2 regions of the Clostridium cylindrosporum DSM 605 genome follow, and region 1 is predicted to be linked to the other one. Evidence: riboswitches for the same ligand, from Rfam matches in the RefSeq annotation. Region 1 holds a riboswitch; the other holds the start of a gene.
The links. A riboswitch is a leader RNA that binds a small molecule or an ion and turns the genes downstream of it on or off. The one in region 1 is predicted to bind thiamine pyrophosphate.
Positions count from the first base shown of each region.

Region 1 (8,293 bases):
GATATTGATAAAAGTGGGTATTCCTTTAGAAATTATAAAGATTTATTATTATTTGGAGGTATCCCTAAAAGAACAGGTAAAAATGAAGAGGGAGGATGCTATGAAAAGCTAAGGGAGGTAGCAAAGATTCTCTATCCAAATTCAAGAGAAAAATATCACTGGTCTGCTCAGGATTGTATGACCATAGATGGTATTCCTTATATTGGTAAGTATTCCTCTTCAACAGATAATGTTTATGTAGCAACTGGATTTAATAAATGGGGAATGACAAGTTCTATGGTGGCAGCTATAATTAACAGTGACATGATACTCGGTAAGGAAAATGATTTTTCAGAAATTTTTTCTCCTAGAAGATTTGATATGTCACTTTCAATTGATACTATAATGGAGGATACAATAGAAACTGCCAAAAACTTTATAGCACAAAAAATTGACATTCCAAATGAACAAATAGGACACATCAAAAAAGGTCATGCTGGAATTGTAGAATATAATGGAGAAAAAGTTGGTGTGTATAGAGATGATAATGGTAAGGAGTTTGTTGTAACAACAAAATGTCCTCATCTAGGATGCCAATTGCAGTGGAATGCTGATGAACTGTCATGGGATTGCCCTTGCCATGGTTCAAGGTTTGATTACAAAGGAAACTGGTTAGATAGTCCAGCAATAAAAGGACTTAATGACTATTAGATAAGTAAAGAAAGTATGGTATCTAAAAGATACTATAAGGGAAATAAGTAGGACTAGACGATTAGGGGGTAGGTCTTGTGAATGCTTTATTAAGTATTAGTGAAGAGGAGTTTAACCAAAAGGTAGAGATTCGTTTTGAGAGTATAATTGACGGCTTAAATAATTATAACAATGCAGTGTTAGAACCTAAGGAAGTTAAAGATTTATGTTTAATCGAGGAAGATTTTATTGGTTTTATTAAAGATATTTATCGCACAAGCAAATCAAATAAGGAAAATTTAATAGTTGATCTTTATCTACCTAGATTAACTAATGGGGAATTTGAGAATCTTTATAATGCTTTAAATGAAGAGGATAAAATCATCTTAATGAAAATAAGAAATTGTAGGTTAAATTCAAATTATTTTATGGTTATGGATGAAGAAATAATTGGATTTTTAGTAAGGCTTTGTACAAGGGAGTTGTTTTTTATTACATTTTATTTTTTTAAATGTCCATTAACCATTTGGGGGAATTATAATCTTAAGTTTCCAATATTTTATATGACAGAGGATGATATAAAAACATATAGTAATTTGATTGATAAACATAATCTTAAGTTATCCTAGAGTACATCGGAAATATAAAATATAATATTAGTGTTTTTATCTTAGAGTTTATAATAAATTGACTTTTAAGACAATTATATATAATATTTAGATTGGAACATAAAAGATAAAAGTTCCATGGAGGTAAAAATGGCTAAAAATGAAGTTAATAAAGAAAGTTTTAACTATAATAACATAGAGAAAAAAGATAAGAATTTTATGTACAAAAATCTTAAAAGAAGCAATTGTTATAATTGTAACTTTTCTAATTCAAATTTTGATTTTGCAAGCTTTAGAGGAGCTCATTTTAAGTCTTGTTACTTATTTAAATGTACATTTAAGGGAGCAGAGTTTGTTGGAGCAAATTTAAAGGGTAGTAAGTTTATTAGTGCTGTATTTGAAAATAGTATATTTGACTCTGTAAATTTAGATGGAACTGATTTTAAGGACGCTAAGTTTAAGAATACTATTTTTATGTCAACTGATTTAGAAAAAGCTAAGAATATTGATATAAATGATTCTGGAATTAGAGTATTTGATAAAATGCCTGATCTTAAAATAAGTGATGAATTAAAAAGTGCAGTTGAAGATGTTATTAAAAATAAATGCGTAAAAAATTCAAGAATATTTGATACAAAGGAAGGCAATATAAATCTACTTAATATTATGATATTACTTGAGAACTTTGATGAGAAGAGCCTAATAAATGGATTAAGAAATATTCATGATTATATTGATAGAGACTTTCATACATTAAGTTACATAATTAGATTAATACAAAAAATTAATCAAACAGTAATATAGTAAATGTTTTAAACACTTGAAGAATAACTAAACAATATATATAATTAATTTAGTAATGGTAAGAAATGCTAGAGGTGCCGTAAGGCTGAGAGGGATATGTATCCTAACTCTTATAACCTGATATGGATAATACCAGCGTAGGGAAGCAGATTACTTAATATTAATAATGCAATATAGATATACTATCTAAATTGTTTATTTTGTGATTTACTTCTAGCATATTTTATGTTAGAAGTTTTTTGTTTTTTGAAGATTTAGAAGGGAGGGTAGAGAATGAAGGTAAACGGTAAAGAATTAAGTTTTGAAAGAGAAGTAACGGTTAAAGAGCTATTAAATGAGCTAAATCTAGAGGAAAAAAAGGTTGTTGTAGAAGTAAATCTTGAAATAGTTCCTATTGATAAATATAGAACTTTTTTACTTAGGGAAAATGATAGTATTGAGGTATTGAGTTTTGTTGGAGGTGGCTAAAATTAAAATAAAGGTAAATGAATTATACGTGGAAGCTGATAGTAATGACACAGCTTTTTCGATAAGAAATAAGTACAAGAAAGATTCAGATGTTATTGTACTCAATGGATTTCAAATAAAGGAAGATGTTCCTTTAAAAGAAGCGGATAGAGTTACTCTAATAAAGAAGGGTGAAATCCCAACAGAAAAAGAACTAGAAAATCTTATGATTGCAAGGCATACTCCAGGAGTTTTTGAGAAGTTAAAAAAGTCAAAAGTTGGTGTTGCAGGGGCAGGGGGTCTTGGTTCAAATATAGCTATATCTCTAGCAAGAATGGGGGTTGGGGAAATAGTAATATGTGATTATGATGTAGTGGAGCCTTCGAATCTAAATAGACAACAGTATTTTATTGATGATATAGGAAAACTAAAGGTAGAAGCAATTAGGGATATTTTAAAGAAGATTAATCCATTTATGAATATTACTATACATAAACTGTATTTAGATAAAAGCAATATTAAAAGTGTTTTTAATGATTGTAATATTATTCTAGAAGCCTTTGATTGCCCTATTTGTAAGTCAACTTTATCAAATGAAGTTTTAACTAAAATGAAGGATACATATTTAATTGCATCTTCAGGTATGGCTGGATATTATTCATCTAACTTAATACAAACTAAAAAGATAACCAGTAAATTTTACTTATGTGGCGATGGGGTAAATGGAGCAAAGGAGGGTTCAGGATTAATGGCCCCAAGAGTTGCAATTTGTGCTAACCATATGGTTAATATGGTTGTTAGAATTTTATGTGAAGAAATAGATGTATAAATTTAAGTATGAAAGAGAGTGTTATTATGGACAAGCTAAGTATAGGGGGAGTTACTTTAAAATCAAGACTATTTGTAGGAACAGGTAAATACTCATCTAATAGTCTAATACCTAATATATTAGAGGAAAGTGGTTCACAGGTAATTACTATGGCATTAAGAAGGGTAAATTTTGATAATAAAGATGAAAACCCACTAGAGTATATAGGTAAAGATAGCATACTGCTTCCTAATACATCAGGAGCAAGAAATGCAGATGAGGCGGTAAGAATAGCTAGACTCGCTAAGGCTATGGGATGTGGTAACTGGATTAAGATAGAAGTTATTTCTGATAACAAATACCTTATGCCGGATAATCATGAAACATTAAAGGCTACTGAAATTTTAGCAAAGGAAGGTTTTGTGGTTCTACCTTATATGAGTCCTGATATTTATTATGGTAAAAGAATGCTTGAAGCAGGTGCAGCAGCAGTTATGCCACTCGGGTCTCCAATAGGAAGTAATAGGGGACTTGAGACAAAGGAATTAATAAAAATGATGATAGAAGAAATAGATGCTCCAATAATAGTAGATGCAGGAATAGGTAAACCCTCACAGGCTATGGAGGCAATGGAAATGGGAGCTGCTGCATGCTTAGTTAATACTGCTATTGCAACATCAAAAAATCCAGTTCAAATGGCAAAGGCCTTTAAGCTTGCAGTTGAAGGTGGGAGACTCGGATATTTATCTAAATTCGGAGAAGTAAGTAATAAAGCTAATGCCTCATCCCCATTAACAGGGTTTTTAGATGGGAGATAAGTAGAAATGAGTTTTTATGAAACAATAGAAATGTTTAAAAAATTTGATTTTGAGGATTACTTTAAAAAAGTTACAACTGAAGATGTGAGAAAAAGTATAAATGAAAGTAATTTAAGTTATGAAGATTTACTTAATTTATTATCACCTAAAGCACAGGAATTACTAGAAGAAATGGCACAAAAGTCATATGATTTGACTTTAAATCATTTTGGCAGAAGTGTGCTTTTGTATACTCCAATGTATTTAGCAAATTACTGTGTTAATAAATGTGCATATTGTGGTTATAATGCAGAAAATAATATACATAGAAAAAAACTTACATTAGAAGAAGTAGCAAGTGAAGGTAAACATATAAGTAAAAAAGGATTTAAACATATATTAATTTTAACAGGAGAAAGCAAATACCATACACCTATTTCATATATTAAAGACTGTGTAAATGTACTTAAAAACATGTTTCCATCAATTGCTATAGAGGTATATGCAATGACAGAGGAGGAATATAGCGAGCTAATTGATTCGGGAGTAGATAGTTTGACTATATATCAGGAAACATATGATGAAAAGGTATATGATAAGGTTCATATAAGTGGGCCTAAAAAGGATTTTAAATTTAGACTTGATGCACCTGAAAGGGGGGCAAAGTCTGGAATGAGAAATATAGGTCTTGGAGCACTCCTTGGTCTTAGTGATTTTAGAAAAGATGCCTTTTTTACAGCATTACATGGGGAATATATTTCAAGAAAGTATAGAGATGTAGGCATCAGTTATGCCCTTCCAAGGATAAGACCATGTGAAGGAGATTTCGATGATATTAATGAGGTAAATGATAGAAATTTTGTGCAAATGCTTCTAGCTTTTAAGATATTTAATCCTACTGCAGATATAAATATATCAACTAGGGAGAGAAAGGGATTTAGAGATAGTTTAATTCCACTTGGTGTAAGAAAACTTAGTGCAGGAGTCAGCACAAAAGTTGGAGGAAATACTCTAGAGGATGCTGGAGAAGAGCAGTTTGAAATTGAAGATAATAGAAGCGCTGAAGAGATAAAGGCTATGATTAAAAAACTTGGATATCAACCAATTTTTAAGGATTGGGAAAGAATATAAATGATATACCTAATTACAAATAGACATTTAGTTAGTGAAAAAAGATACATAGAGGTTTTGAAACAAGCTTCAGACTCTGGTGTTAAAAGGATTATATTAAGAGAGAAGGATCTTTCTACATGTAATTTAGAAAAGCTATATTATAAAATAAAACATACAATTAGTGAAGAAACTAAAATAATAATAAATTCGAATATTGAATGTGCTAAAAAGGTTGGAGCATTTGGTATACATCTTACATTTAATGATTTTCTTAATTATAAGTTAACTAATAACTTTATAGTTGGAGTTTCTGTTCACACCCTTGAAGAAGCAATAATTGCAAATAAAAAAGGAGCAAGTTATATACTTGCATCAAATGTATATGCAACTAAGTGTAAAAAGGGAGTAGAAGGTAAGGGAGTAGAATTTATAAGAGAAATAGCACATAGGGTAGATACTAAGGTTATAGCTTTAGGAGGAATTACAAGGTACAACTTTAGAGAAGTTTATGATGCTGGGGCAAATGGAATAGGAATCATGAGTGAAATAATGCAAAGTAATAATGTTAAAGATTTAATCGATAAATTACTTGATAATAATCAAAAGGAACTCCCATAGTGTGGAGTTCCTTTTGATTTTGTACTAGTTATGGTAGATATTATATACATATAGATGTTTTATTTTAAATTATCTTGATATTATATAATTTTAAGGAGTACAATTAAATTAATATAGAATGTTGTATAAAGTTAAATTTAATCAATTTATGAAAAAGTAAAGGGGAATATGTTTATGGAGCAGTTTATTTTATTTGATAGTTTTAATAATAGTAGTATTATACAAAACTTAATAGAACTAAAAAAGGAGTATAAGCAAGAAGTTTATAACAAGACTTTATCAGAATTACTTAGAGAGGGCTATAGACTTTCTTTAGAGGGTAACATATTAAAGTCTTACATATGTTATTTAATCTCTAATGATGAAAATCCACTTACACTAATGGCAGAACATAAGGGTAAAAATGTAGAAAGTGCTATATATAATATAGCACTTAAGGATATCGAAAAAATAGTATACTTATTTAATACCCACATGGAGTTTTGCAATATGGAGGATAAAGGTAATAGCAAGGAAGAAAAAATCCTTAGTATAATGAATAATAATGAAAAGCCAGAGGATATATTAGACCAATTATTAGAATTATTCTATAAAAATGGAGCAGGCCTTATGAATAGATATAAGGCATTTAAATGGAGTCGTGAAGTTGGATTAATTGGAATTGATAAATGTGACCCAATAACATTTGATGAACTAATAGGTTATGAAAGACAAAGAAGTATATTGGTTAAAAATACAGAGGAATTCTTAAAGGGCAATGATGCTAATAATGTATTATTATTTGGTGATAGTGGCACAGGTAAATCATCATCAATAAAGGCACTACTAAATAAGTATAGTAGTAGTGGTCTTAGAGTATTAGAACTTAATAAATCAGATTTTATGGATCTTAATAATATATTATCAGTTATAGGAAATAGAGGAGTTAAGTTTATTTTATTCCTTGATGACCTATCATTTGAGGAATTTGAGTCTGAATACAAAAATATGAAGGCATTAATAGAAGGTGGAGTTGAAGTTAAGCCAAAAAATATACTAATATATGCAACTTCAAACAGACGTCATCTTATTCGTGAAACATGGAATGATAGACAAGGTGAAGACATACATGTATCAGACACTAGACAAGAAAAGTATTCATTATCAGAAAGATTCGGTATAACATTAACTTACACTTCTGCAAGTCAGGTAGAATACCTTAATATAGTAATGGAACTTGCAAAAATTAAGGGTATTGATATACAAGAGGATATACTAAAAGAAAAAGCGCTACAATGGGCAGCCTTAAATACAGGGCGTTCAGGTAGAATTGCAAAGCAATTCATAATGTCCCTAAATACTCTTTAAGAAAATAAAAAGAAGGCTTAAATATTTAAGCCTTCTTTTATTTTTACGATTTATAATCCTTCATTTTTTCCTGAACATCATTTAATGCTTCTCCGAATCTTTGGAAGTGTACAACTTCTCTTTCTCTTAAAAACTTTAATATATCTTTAATAGCTGGATCATCTGTTAAGTTTATTAACCATTCATAGGTTACACGAGCTTTTTGTTCTGCAGCCATATCCTCAGTAAGGTCTGCAATTGCTTCACCTTTAGTCTGTATATAGGTTGCTGTCCAAGGGTTACCAGTAGCATCAGTATAGAATAGTCCTCTTCCATGGTCAGCATAATGTCCAGCAAGTCCAGCTTCATTTATTTCTTTTAATGATGCATTAGCCATAAGTTGGTGAACCATTGTTCCAATAACTTCAACATGGGCCATTTCTTCTGTACCAATGTCAGTAAGAAGTGCCTTAGATTTATTAGTTGGCATTGAGAAACGCTGATTTAAATACCTAAGAGCCGCACTTAGCTCACCATCTGGACCTCCATATTGAGTAATAAGATACTTTGCCATTCTAAGGTCCTTTGAGTTTTTAAGATTTACTGGATATTCTAAAGTTTTAACATAATACCACATACTACTATCCTCCTACTTATAACTTTCCCATGGCCATGGTTGGTTTACCCATTTCTCAGGATTATTTTTGAATGATGAACCAAAGTTTGTAAGCGGTCCATATTCATGTTCATACTTATTTATTAAGCAATTCAATCTATGAGAAACAAGTTCATAATCCCTTGTAGCTTTTTCATCATGTGGAAAATTATCAAGGAATAAGTTAAGCTCTACAGCATAAAATTGATATTTTCTTATAGCATCTAACAAACTATTTCCATGCATATAAATCACCTCATTAAAAATTAATGTATGCTTTCTTTTTGATGATATGGCCTATAAAGATCCATAAATATGGTTCCTTTTTTAAAGGCATTTTCTACTGAAAATAAATTTTCGTAAACTTGAGGCAATACATATGCTTCAGCGTATTCTTTAATGCAAAAACACTTATGGTCTTTGTGCTTGTCTTGGTACATAAGAATTA
Region 1 covers NZ_LFVU01000002.1:109,054-117,346, reverse strand. Annotated here, with positions in the region: gene CLCY_RS01155 (FAD-dependent oxidoreductase) at 1-690, shown strand, start outside; gene CLCY_RS01150 (hypothetical protein) at 768-1,298, shown strand; gene CLCY_RS01145 (pentapeptide repeat-containing protein) at 1,428-2,081, shown strand; TPP riboswitch at 2,142-2,242, shown strand; gene thiS (sulfur carrier protein ThiS) at 2,355-2,549, shown strand; gene thiF (sulfur carrier protein ThiS adenylyltransferase ThiF) at 2,551-3,357, shown strand; gene CLCY_RS01130 (thiazole synthase) at 3,384-4,154, shown strand; gene thiH (2-iminoacetate synthase ThiH) at 4,161-5,264, shown strand; gene CLCY_RS01120 (thiamine phosphate synthase) at 5,265-5,864, shown strand; gene CLCY_RS13255 (ATP-binding protein) at 6,039-7,211, shown strand; gene CLCY_RS01110 (manganese catalase family protein) at 7,255-7,827, opposite strand; gene CLCY_RS01105 (spore coat protein CotJB) at 7,840-8,091, opposite strand; gene CLCY_RS13395 (spore coat associated protein CotJA) at 8,112-8,285, opposite strand.

Region 2 (8,293 bases), on a different contig from region 1:
GCTGAGGAAATGTCTAGGGATGTTTTTAATAGACTAAAGTCTAAGGGATTTAAGATTTATGAAGTAGAACTATTTGAAACGCCAACAAATAGCTGCATATATACGGAGGAATAAAAATGTTTAATATAATAGAAAAATTTTTATCTGTTGATGGAGAAGGTCCAACTTCTGGAGAACTTGCTACATTTATAAGATTTTTTAATTGTAATCTAAGATGTTCATGGTGTGATACTACCTATTCATGGGATAGGTATAATATAAGTGAGGTTTTATCAGCTAGAGATATCTATGATTATATAAAGGGAAATGGAGCTAGAAATGTTACATTAACAGGTGGAGAGCCATTAATTCAAGATGGAATTGAAAACCTTCTTGATATGCTTAATAAAGATAGTGATTTAGTAGTTCATATAGAAACTAACGGGTCTATTGATATATTACCTTTTAAGGAAAGGTTTCAAAATATAAGTTTTATAGTTGATTATAAGCTACCTAAAAGCGGAATGACAAATCGCATGAACACAGGAAATCTAAAAAGTGTTGAAATAGATGATGTGTATAAGTTTGTAGTAGGAAGTCGTGAGGATTTAGATGTAGCATATAGCATTATTAAAGAACATGAATTAACATCTAAATGCTTAGTTTACTTTAGCCCTGTTTTAGGGGAGATTGAAATGGAGACAATTGTAGATTTTATGAAGGAGAAGAAGCTTAATGAAGTTAGGCTTCAGGTTCAGCTGCATAAGGTTATATGGGATAAGGATGCTAGAGGAGTATAAACAAAGATCTTGAATCAAGGGAGTTTTTACTCACTTGATTCTTAGAGATTGTTATCCAGGAACAAGTAGTTATCGGATAGAAAGGATAGGAGATATGAATAAGAAAGCGGTAGTTGTATTTAGTGGTGGACAGGATTCTACTACATGTTTGTTTTGGGCACTTAAGGAATTTGATGAGGTAATAGCGGTTACATTTAACTATAACCAAAAACATAGTTTAGAAATAGATTGCGCAAAGGATATTGCAAAGGAACTTGGGGTTGAACATCATATACTTGATATGGAACTTCTTAATCAATTAGCCCCAAATGCACTAACTCGTGATGATATAAAGATAGAAAAAGGTGAGGATGGAGAGCTTCCATCAACCTTTGTTGAAGGGCGAAACATGCTGTTTTTAACATTCGCAGGTGTGTTAGCTAAGGTTAAAGGTGCAAAGCATATAGTAACAGGGGTATGTGAAACAGACTTTAGTGGATATCCTGACTGTAGAGACGTGTTCATAAAGTCCCTAAATGTTACACTAAACCTAGCTATGGACTATGATTTTGTAGTTCATACACCTTTAATGTGGCTAGATAAGGCCCAAACTTGGGAGATGGCGGATAAGTTCGGAAAACTTGACTATGTAAGAGAAAAGACACTTACATGCTACAATGGGATAATAGGGGATGGGTGCAAGGAATGTCCATCTTGCATACTTCGTAACAATGGACTAAATAAATACTTAGAAGATAAGAAGGAGAAATAGTTATGAGTCACAGTGGAAGAAAAGAATCAGAATTAGATAACATAACACTACTTGGAAATCAAGGAACAAAGTATGATTTTGGATATAACCCAGATATACTAGAAGCCTTTGATAATAAGCATCCTAATAACGACTACTTTGTAAAGTTTAATTGTCCAGAGTTTACAAGTCTATGCCCAATAACAGGTCAACCAGATTTTGCAACTATATATATAAGCTATATACCATCAATTAAAATGGTAGAAAGTAAGTCTTTGAAGTTATATCTATTTAGCTTTAGAAACCATGGAGATTTCCATGAGGATTGTATGAATATAATCATGAAGGACCTAATTAAGTTAATGGACCCTAAATATATAGAGGTATGGGGAAAGTTCACTCCAAGGGGAGGAATAAGTATAGACCCATATTGCAACTATGGAAAGCCAGGTACTAAGTATGAGGAAATGGCAAACTACAGACTAATGAATCATGATATGTATCCTGAAAAAGTAGATAATAGATAATACTGTTCCCTAAGGATTATGCCCTTAGGGAACTTTTAGTATATTAGGTAGTTTAACTCCTTGATAAATCTTAGTTTAGGGTATATACTTACCTAGGTAACTATTTTAAGAGGTGAATAAAGTTGGATTTATATGGACATAGAGCAAATCAATTAGCTAGGTATTTTAATAAAAGACTAAATGAGAGGATATCTCCACATGGATTGTACACTTCTCAATGGGGAATCATATTATATTTATACCAAAGGGGAGAGTGTACACAGGTTGAACTGTGTCAATATCTTTGCGTTGAGGCCCCAACTATTACTAGAACATTAAGTAGAATGGAAGAAATGGGCTGGATAATTAGAGGAGAAGGGAAGGATAAAAGGCAAAGGCTTATTAGTTTAACAGATAAGGCCTATGAAATGTTTCCTAAATGGAGTGCAGAATCATATAATCTAGAACAAGAGGCTATGCAAAACATAGATAAAGAAGAATTAGAAATATTTAAAAAGGTTTTACTTCAAATGATGAAAAACCTAGAATAGGGGAGATAACTATGGAAGAAAAAAGTAATGAGATAATAGATGATAACAAGGAAAAGAAGAATAGTGATATAGTTGATACACACAAAGAAACTGCATTGGCATATATAATTAGAGTTATGGTATTTGTAGGAGGAATATTTGTCTTAGCACTAGGTGCTGCAACCTCAATTACAGCGAATCTTGGAGTGGCTACATGGGATGTTCTTCACATAGGACTTTCTAATTTAAGTGGTTTATCTGTAGGTAGATGGGTTCAAATAGTAGGTATAATCATGGTTTTAACTACTTGTATTCTTGAGAGGGAAAAGCCAGCTATAGGAAGTATATTAAATATATTAATAGTTGGTTACTTTCTAAATCTTATACTAGACCTAGGATTTATACCTAATTTTACAGAAATACTACCAAGAAGCATACTTCTACTAATTGGTATTGTTCTCATGGGAACAGGATCAGGAATGTATGTAGCATCTAAGGTAGGGGCAGGACCAAGGGACGGAATGACACTTTATTTATCAAAGAGATTTTCAATTTCTGTTAGACTGGCTAGAACTATACTTGAAATATCAGCTCTAACAATAGGATGGTTAATAGGTGGACCAGTTGCAATAGGTACATTTTTATCAGTACCATTAGTAGGGCCAGTAATGCAAGCATCATTAAGATTTTGGATGAAGCAATTAACTAGGCTTCCTAAGACAAGTAATTAAAAAATATATGGAAAAGTTTTAAAATTTAGATATAATGTATATATAAAACCAAATAACTTGCTAGGGGTGCCAATATGGCTGAGAGGTTTAATACTAACCCTTGTACCTGATCTGGATAATGCCAGCGTAGGAAAGCTTTATGAAATATAATACTAAAGGTATGCATAAATTTAAGCATACTTTCGATTATATTTGTTTTTGTGCACCTTTGCAGCTATTTACCAATTAGGTAGGTAGCTGTTTTTTATTTGTAAAAAGGAGGGTAGCACACTAGATTTAAATTAAAAAACAATAAAAATAAAGGGGATAATAAAATGAAGTTTACTGATTACTTATTTGAAGAAGTAAATGAAATTTGGAATGGATATTTAGAACATCCTTTTGTAAAGGAGATAGGGGAAGGAATACTTAATAGGGAAAAGTTTAAGAACTATCTCATTCAAGACTACCTCTACTTAAAGGAATACATAAAGGTTTATGCAATAGGCATAACTAAAGCAAATGGACTTAAGGAAATGAAGTTTTTCTATGAAGCGATAGAAGGAATCATAGAGGATGAAGCTGCTGTACATATAAAATATCTAAAAGACTTTGGAATAAGCAAGGAGGAAGCTGAAAGATATGATATAGAAATTCCCAACTTAAGCTACACAAGCTATATGCAGTCAGTTGCACTTAAAGGGAACATTAAGGAGATAGCTATGGCTGTTATGCCATGTACATGGAGTTATAACTATATAGGAAAGAAGCTTTATGAAAAGTATAAGAATAATTTAGATAATAATTTTTATAAGCCTTGGATAGAAAGTTACGAGTCTGAAGGTTATACAGAATTTACAAACAAATGGATAGATTACATAAATGAAATATGCAAAGATGTTTCAGGGGAAGAAAAGAAGAATCTATTAGATATATTTATTAAATCAAGTATATACGAAATGGATTTTTGGAACATGGCATATAAAAAGGAGATGTAGCTAAAGGTGACAAGTAGTATATTGAATTTTTCCGATGTTACATTTAAATACAAATCTGAAGAGTTTAATTTAATAGAAAAACTAAATCTAAACATAAATAATGGAGAGTTTGTAAGTATAATAGGTCCAAGTGGATGCGGAAAAAGTACATTGTTTAGACTTATAACAAAGCTTGAAAAGGCTAGTAATGGAGAAATTATAATCAATAATCAAGATGTAGAAGGTAGAAAGGATTCTGTAGGTTATATGCCTCAAAGAGATTTGTTAATTCCATGGAGAACTATCCTTGAAAATGCATGTCTACCTTTAGAAATTAAAGGTGTTCCTAAGAAAGAAGCTATATCAAGAGGTAGGGAATACCTAAAAATATTTAAGCTTGAGGATTGTGAAAACAAGTATCCTAGGGAGCTTTCAGGAGGTATGAGACAAAGAGTATCCTTTTTAAGAACTCTTTTAACAGGATCTAACTTGTTACTACTTGATGAACCATTTAGTGCTTTAGATGCAATTACTAAGGTTACACTACAAGAGTGGCTACAGGAGCAGTGGATTAAACTTAAAAAAACGATAATCTTCATAACACATGACGTAGAAGAAGCGATGTTTTTATCAAGTAGAATATTTGTAGTTACAGATAAACCTATAAGTAAATTAAAAGAAATTGAAATTCCTTTAGACTATCCTAGAAATAGGCATATGTTAGCAAGGGAAGACTTAGTTAAGATTAAGGAACAACTTATAGATGAGTTAAAACAGAAGGTGAAAATATGAGAAAGTACACTCCAGCAATAATACTCACAAGTATTCTTCTAATTATATGGGAAGCAGTAGCTAGGAGTATAAACATAATGTTTATATTGCCATCTCCTACAAGGATACTAGTAAAGATATGGGAACTAAGAGAAATATTATTTACGGTACATTTGTCAGCAAGTTTAACAGTAACGGTTATAGGTCTTTTAATTTCTATATTACTAGGGGTAGGAGTAGCTGTTCTTATGAGTATTAATGAAAATATAAAAAATGCGGTATATCCTATTTTAGTTGCAACACAGACTATACCTATAACTGCATTAGCGCCGCTATTTATACTATGGTTTGGATATACAATATGGAGTAAAGTCTTAGTTGCAACATTAATAACCTTTTTTCCTATAGCAGTAAATGTTTTTGATGGGCTTTCATCTACTAAAAGGGAAATGGAAGAGCTTTTAATAACATACGGTGCTACTAAGAAGGATATTTTCTTAAAGCTAAGGATTCCATCATCTTTACCATACTTCTTTTCAGCCCTTAAAATATCAGTACCATTTGCAGTTATAGGTGCTGCAATAGGGGAATGGCTAGGGTCTCAAAGCGGACTTGGCTATCTTAGTAAAAGAATGATGACACAGCTGGATGGAGCAGGGGTATTTGCACCTATAGTTATATTATCCTTAATAGCTATTATATTTGTAAGTATAGTAAGGGTAATAGAAAGAAAAGTAATAACATGGAGGAATGAGTAGTGAAAAAATTTATAGTACTTGTAATCTTTATTGCATTGCTGTTTACATCTTGTGGGACAAGCAATACAAGTAGTAATAAAGAGAGTGGTAAGAAGTTAGAAGAAGTTAATTTGGTACTAGATTGGTATCCAAATGCTATACATAGTTTTATATATGCTGCAATTGAAAATGGATATTTTGAAGATGAGGGTATTAAGGTAAATATACAATTTCCATCTAATGCTACAGATGGACTGAGCTTAGTAGCAGCTGGGAAAGCAACCTTAGGTATAGACTATCCAAGTAATCTTATAATGAGTAAGGCTAAGGAAAACATACCTGTAAAATCTGTAGGTGCTGTGGTTCACTCATCATTAAGTATTCTAATGTCTTTAGATGAGAAAAAGATAAAATCACCTAAGGATTTAGAAGGAAAAAATGTTGGGTATTCAGGAAATCCACTAAATGAAGAATACGTAAGGACTATGGTAAAACAAGATGGTGGTGATCCGAATAAAGTTAAATTTACAGATGTAGGATTTGAAATGTTATCAGCAATTATGACTAAAAGAGTAGATTCAGTAAGTGGAGCACTTGTAAATCATGAGGTACCGGTTTTAGAAGATAAGGGATACAAGGTAAATTATTTAAATCCTTCAGACTATGGAGTGCCAAGGGAATATACTATGATATTTGTAGCTAATGATAAAACCATTAATAATGATAGAGAAAAGTTAGAAAAATTTATGAGAGGAGCTAAAAGGGGATTTGAATTCATGAAGAAAAACCCAGATAAGGCTCTAGAAATACTTCTTAAAAATCAACAAAAGGATAACTTCCCACTAACAGAATCTGTAGAAAAGAAGAGTATGAAAATCCTGCTACCTGGAATGGATTCAGTTGAAGAACCTTTCTTATCACAGGATAAGAAACATTGGGAAGATAATGCTAAATGGCTAAAGGAAAAGGGAATAATAGATAAGATTCCAAGTTCAGATGATTTGTTTGTTAATATATTAAATAAGTAAAATATAAATTTTTAAAGCTGCTTATGATGTGAATTGTAAGCAGTTTTTTATTTGAGCTGCTGTGTTGCAGTAGTGTAACTAACCCTAAACACCACTACTTGCAGGACTCTATGTGCTGATAAACGACCATATCCATGGATAACATTTCTAAACCTACACATAATATATTTAAACAAATTTCAAGGAGCTATTATGAGTTATACAAATTTCATAGGAGACCTAGATATAATACTTAGAAGTGTAGTGTCTGTTGTTGTTTTATTCCTACTTAGTAGGGCTATGGGTAAGAAGCATATTGCTAATTTAACATTTTTTGATTATGTTATAGGGATTTCTATAGGCTCTATAGCAGCATCATTTGCAGTAGATGAGAGTATACCATATGTTCATGGAGTTATAGCCCTTGTAGTATATGCAGTATTCGCCTTAATTGTCTCTAAGATTTCCTTAAAGGGAGTTAGGCTTCGTAATATATTAGGAGGCACTCCTACAATTCTTATTCAAAATGGCAATTTAATTGAGAAGAATCTTAAGAAGGAAAAATTCAGTATAAACGATTTACTTGAGGAGTGTAGACTAAATGGTGTATTCAATATCTCAGATGTAGATTATGCCATATTAGAGACTAATGGAAAGGTTAGTTTTTTACTTAAAGCTAAGAGTATGGGAGTTACATTAGGAGATATGAATATAAAGGGTAAAGATACCGGAATTCAAATTGAGTTAATCATTGATGGCTTCATAGTATATGACCATCTAAAAGAAATAAATAAAAATAAGTCTTGGTTACTTAATGAACTTAAAAAAAGAAATATAAATTCTCCTAAGAATGTACTTTTAGCAAGCATAGATAGTGTAGGGAACATGATAATACAGTTTAAGAATGATGATATAAATATTATTAATGGCCTAAAATAAAAGGTTAAGTTAAAAAGTAAATGCCAATTAGTGATAATTTTAAATTTATATAGGAAGGTGATATTTTGAGTAAGGAACCTATTCAAGAGAATTTTAAGTTTTTAGTATTTGATAAGGAAAGTGAGATTCCAATGGGAAGGATAATTCAGGTTAATGCAGAGGATTTAAGGTCAGCAGAGGATAGAGTAGAAAGATATATGGAAAAGCATAAGATATTTGAATCCGACTCAGTTACACTTTTTATATTAGAGGGAGAAACTTTAACTTTAGTATAACTCTAAAGTTCTATTTATAAGACTACAAATGTCTAAGACAGAGAATATTAAAGATAAACTGGGAAATAATAATTAAAAATATAATAAAAGAGAGGTGGAGTCTAATGGGAGGAATACACGAAACTGATACTTTTAAAGAGGCATATGGAGACAGAGGTTTTGATGGATTAGATGGTGGTGCAAGTTTTAGTATAGAAGAAATAAAAGACATAATAGAAAAGTTTAATAGCATTAAAGACTCAGATGATGAGAATCTAGTTATATTAGAAGATGATGTATATGGAAATATAGACCTTGGTGAAACAGTTCGCCGATTATTATATCATAAGCTT
Region 2 covers NZ_LFVU01000026.1:303,672-311,964, forward strand. Annotated here, with positions in the region: gene CLCY_RS08350 (6-pyruvoyl trahydropterin synthase family protein) at 1-114, shown strand, start outside; gene queE (putative 7-carboxy-7-deazaguanine synthase QueE) at 117-779, shown strand; gene queC (7-cyano-7-deazaguanine synthase QueC) at 874-1,530, shown strand; gene queF (preQ(1) synthase) at 1,533-2,036, shown strand; gene CLCY_RS08370 (MarR family winged helix-turn-helix transcriptional regulator) at 2,159-2,566, shown strand; gene CLCY_RS08375 (YczE/YyaS/YitT family protein) at 2,578-3,276, shown strand; TPP riboswitch at 3,329-3,426, shown strand; gene tenA (thiaminase II) at 3,591-4,253, shown strand; gene CLCY_RS08385 (ABC transporter ATP-binding protein) at 4,260-5,024, shown strand; gene CLCY_RS08390 (ABC transporter permease) at 5,021-5,761, shown strand; gene CLCY_RS08395 (ABC transporter substrate-binding protein) at 5,761-6,768, shown strand; gene CLCY_RS08400 (DUF421 domain-containing protein) at 6,961-7,686, shown strand; gene CLCY_RS08405 (hypothetical protein) at 7,752-7,961, shown strand; gene CLCY_RS08410 (hypothetical protein) at 8,066-8,293, shown strand, end outside.
Region 2: another riboswitch for thiamine pyrophosphate. It lies ahead of tenA (thiaminase II); the one in region 1 lies ahead of thiS (sulfur carrier protein ThiS).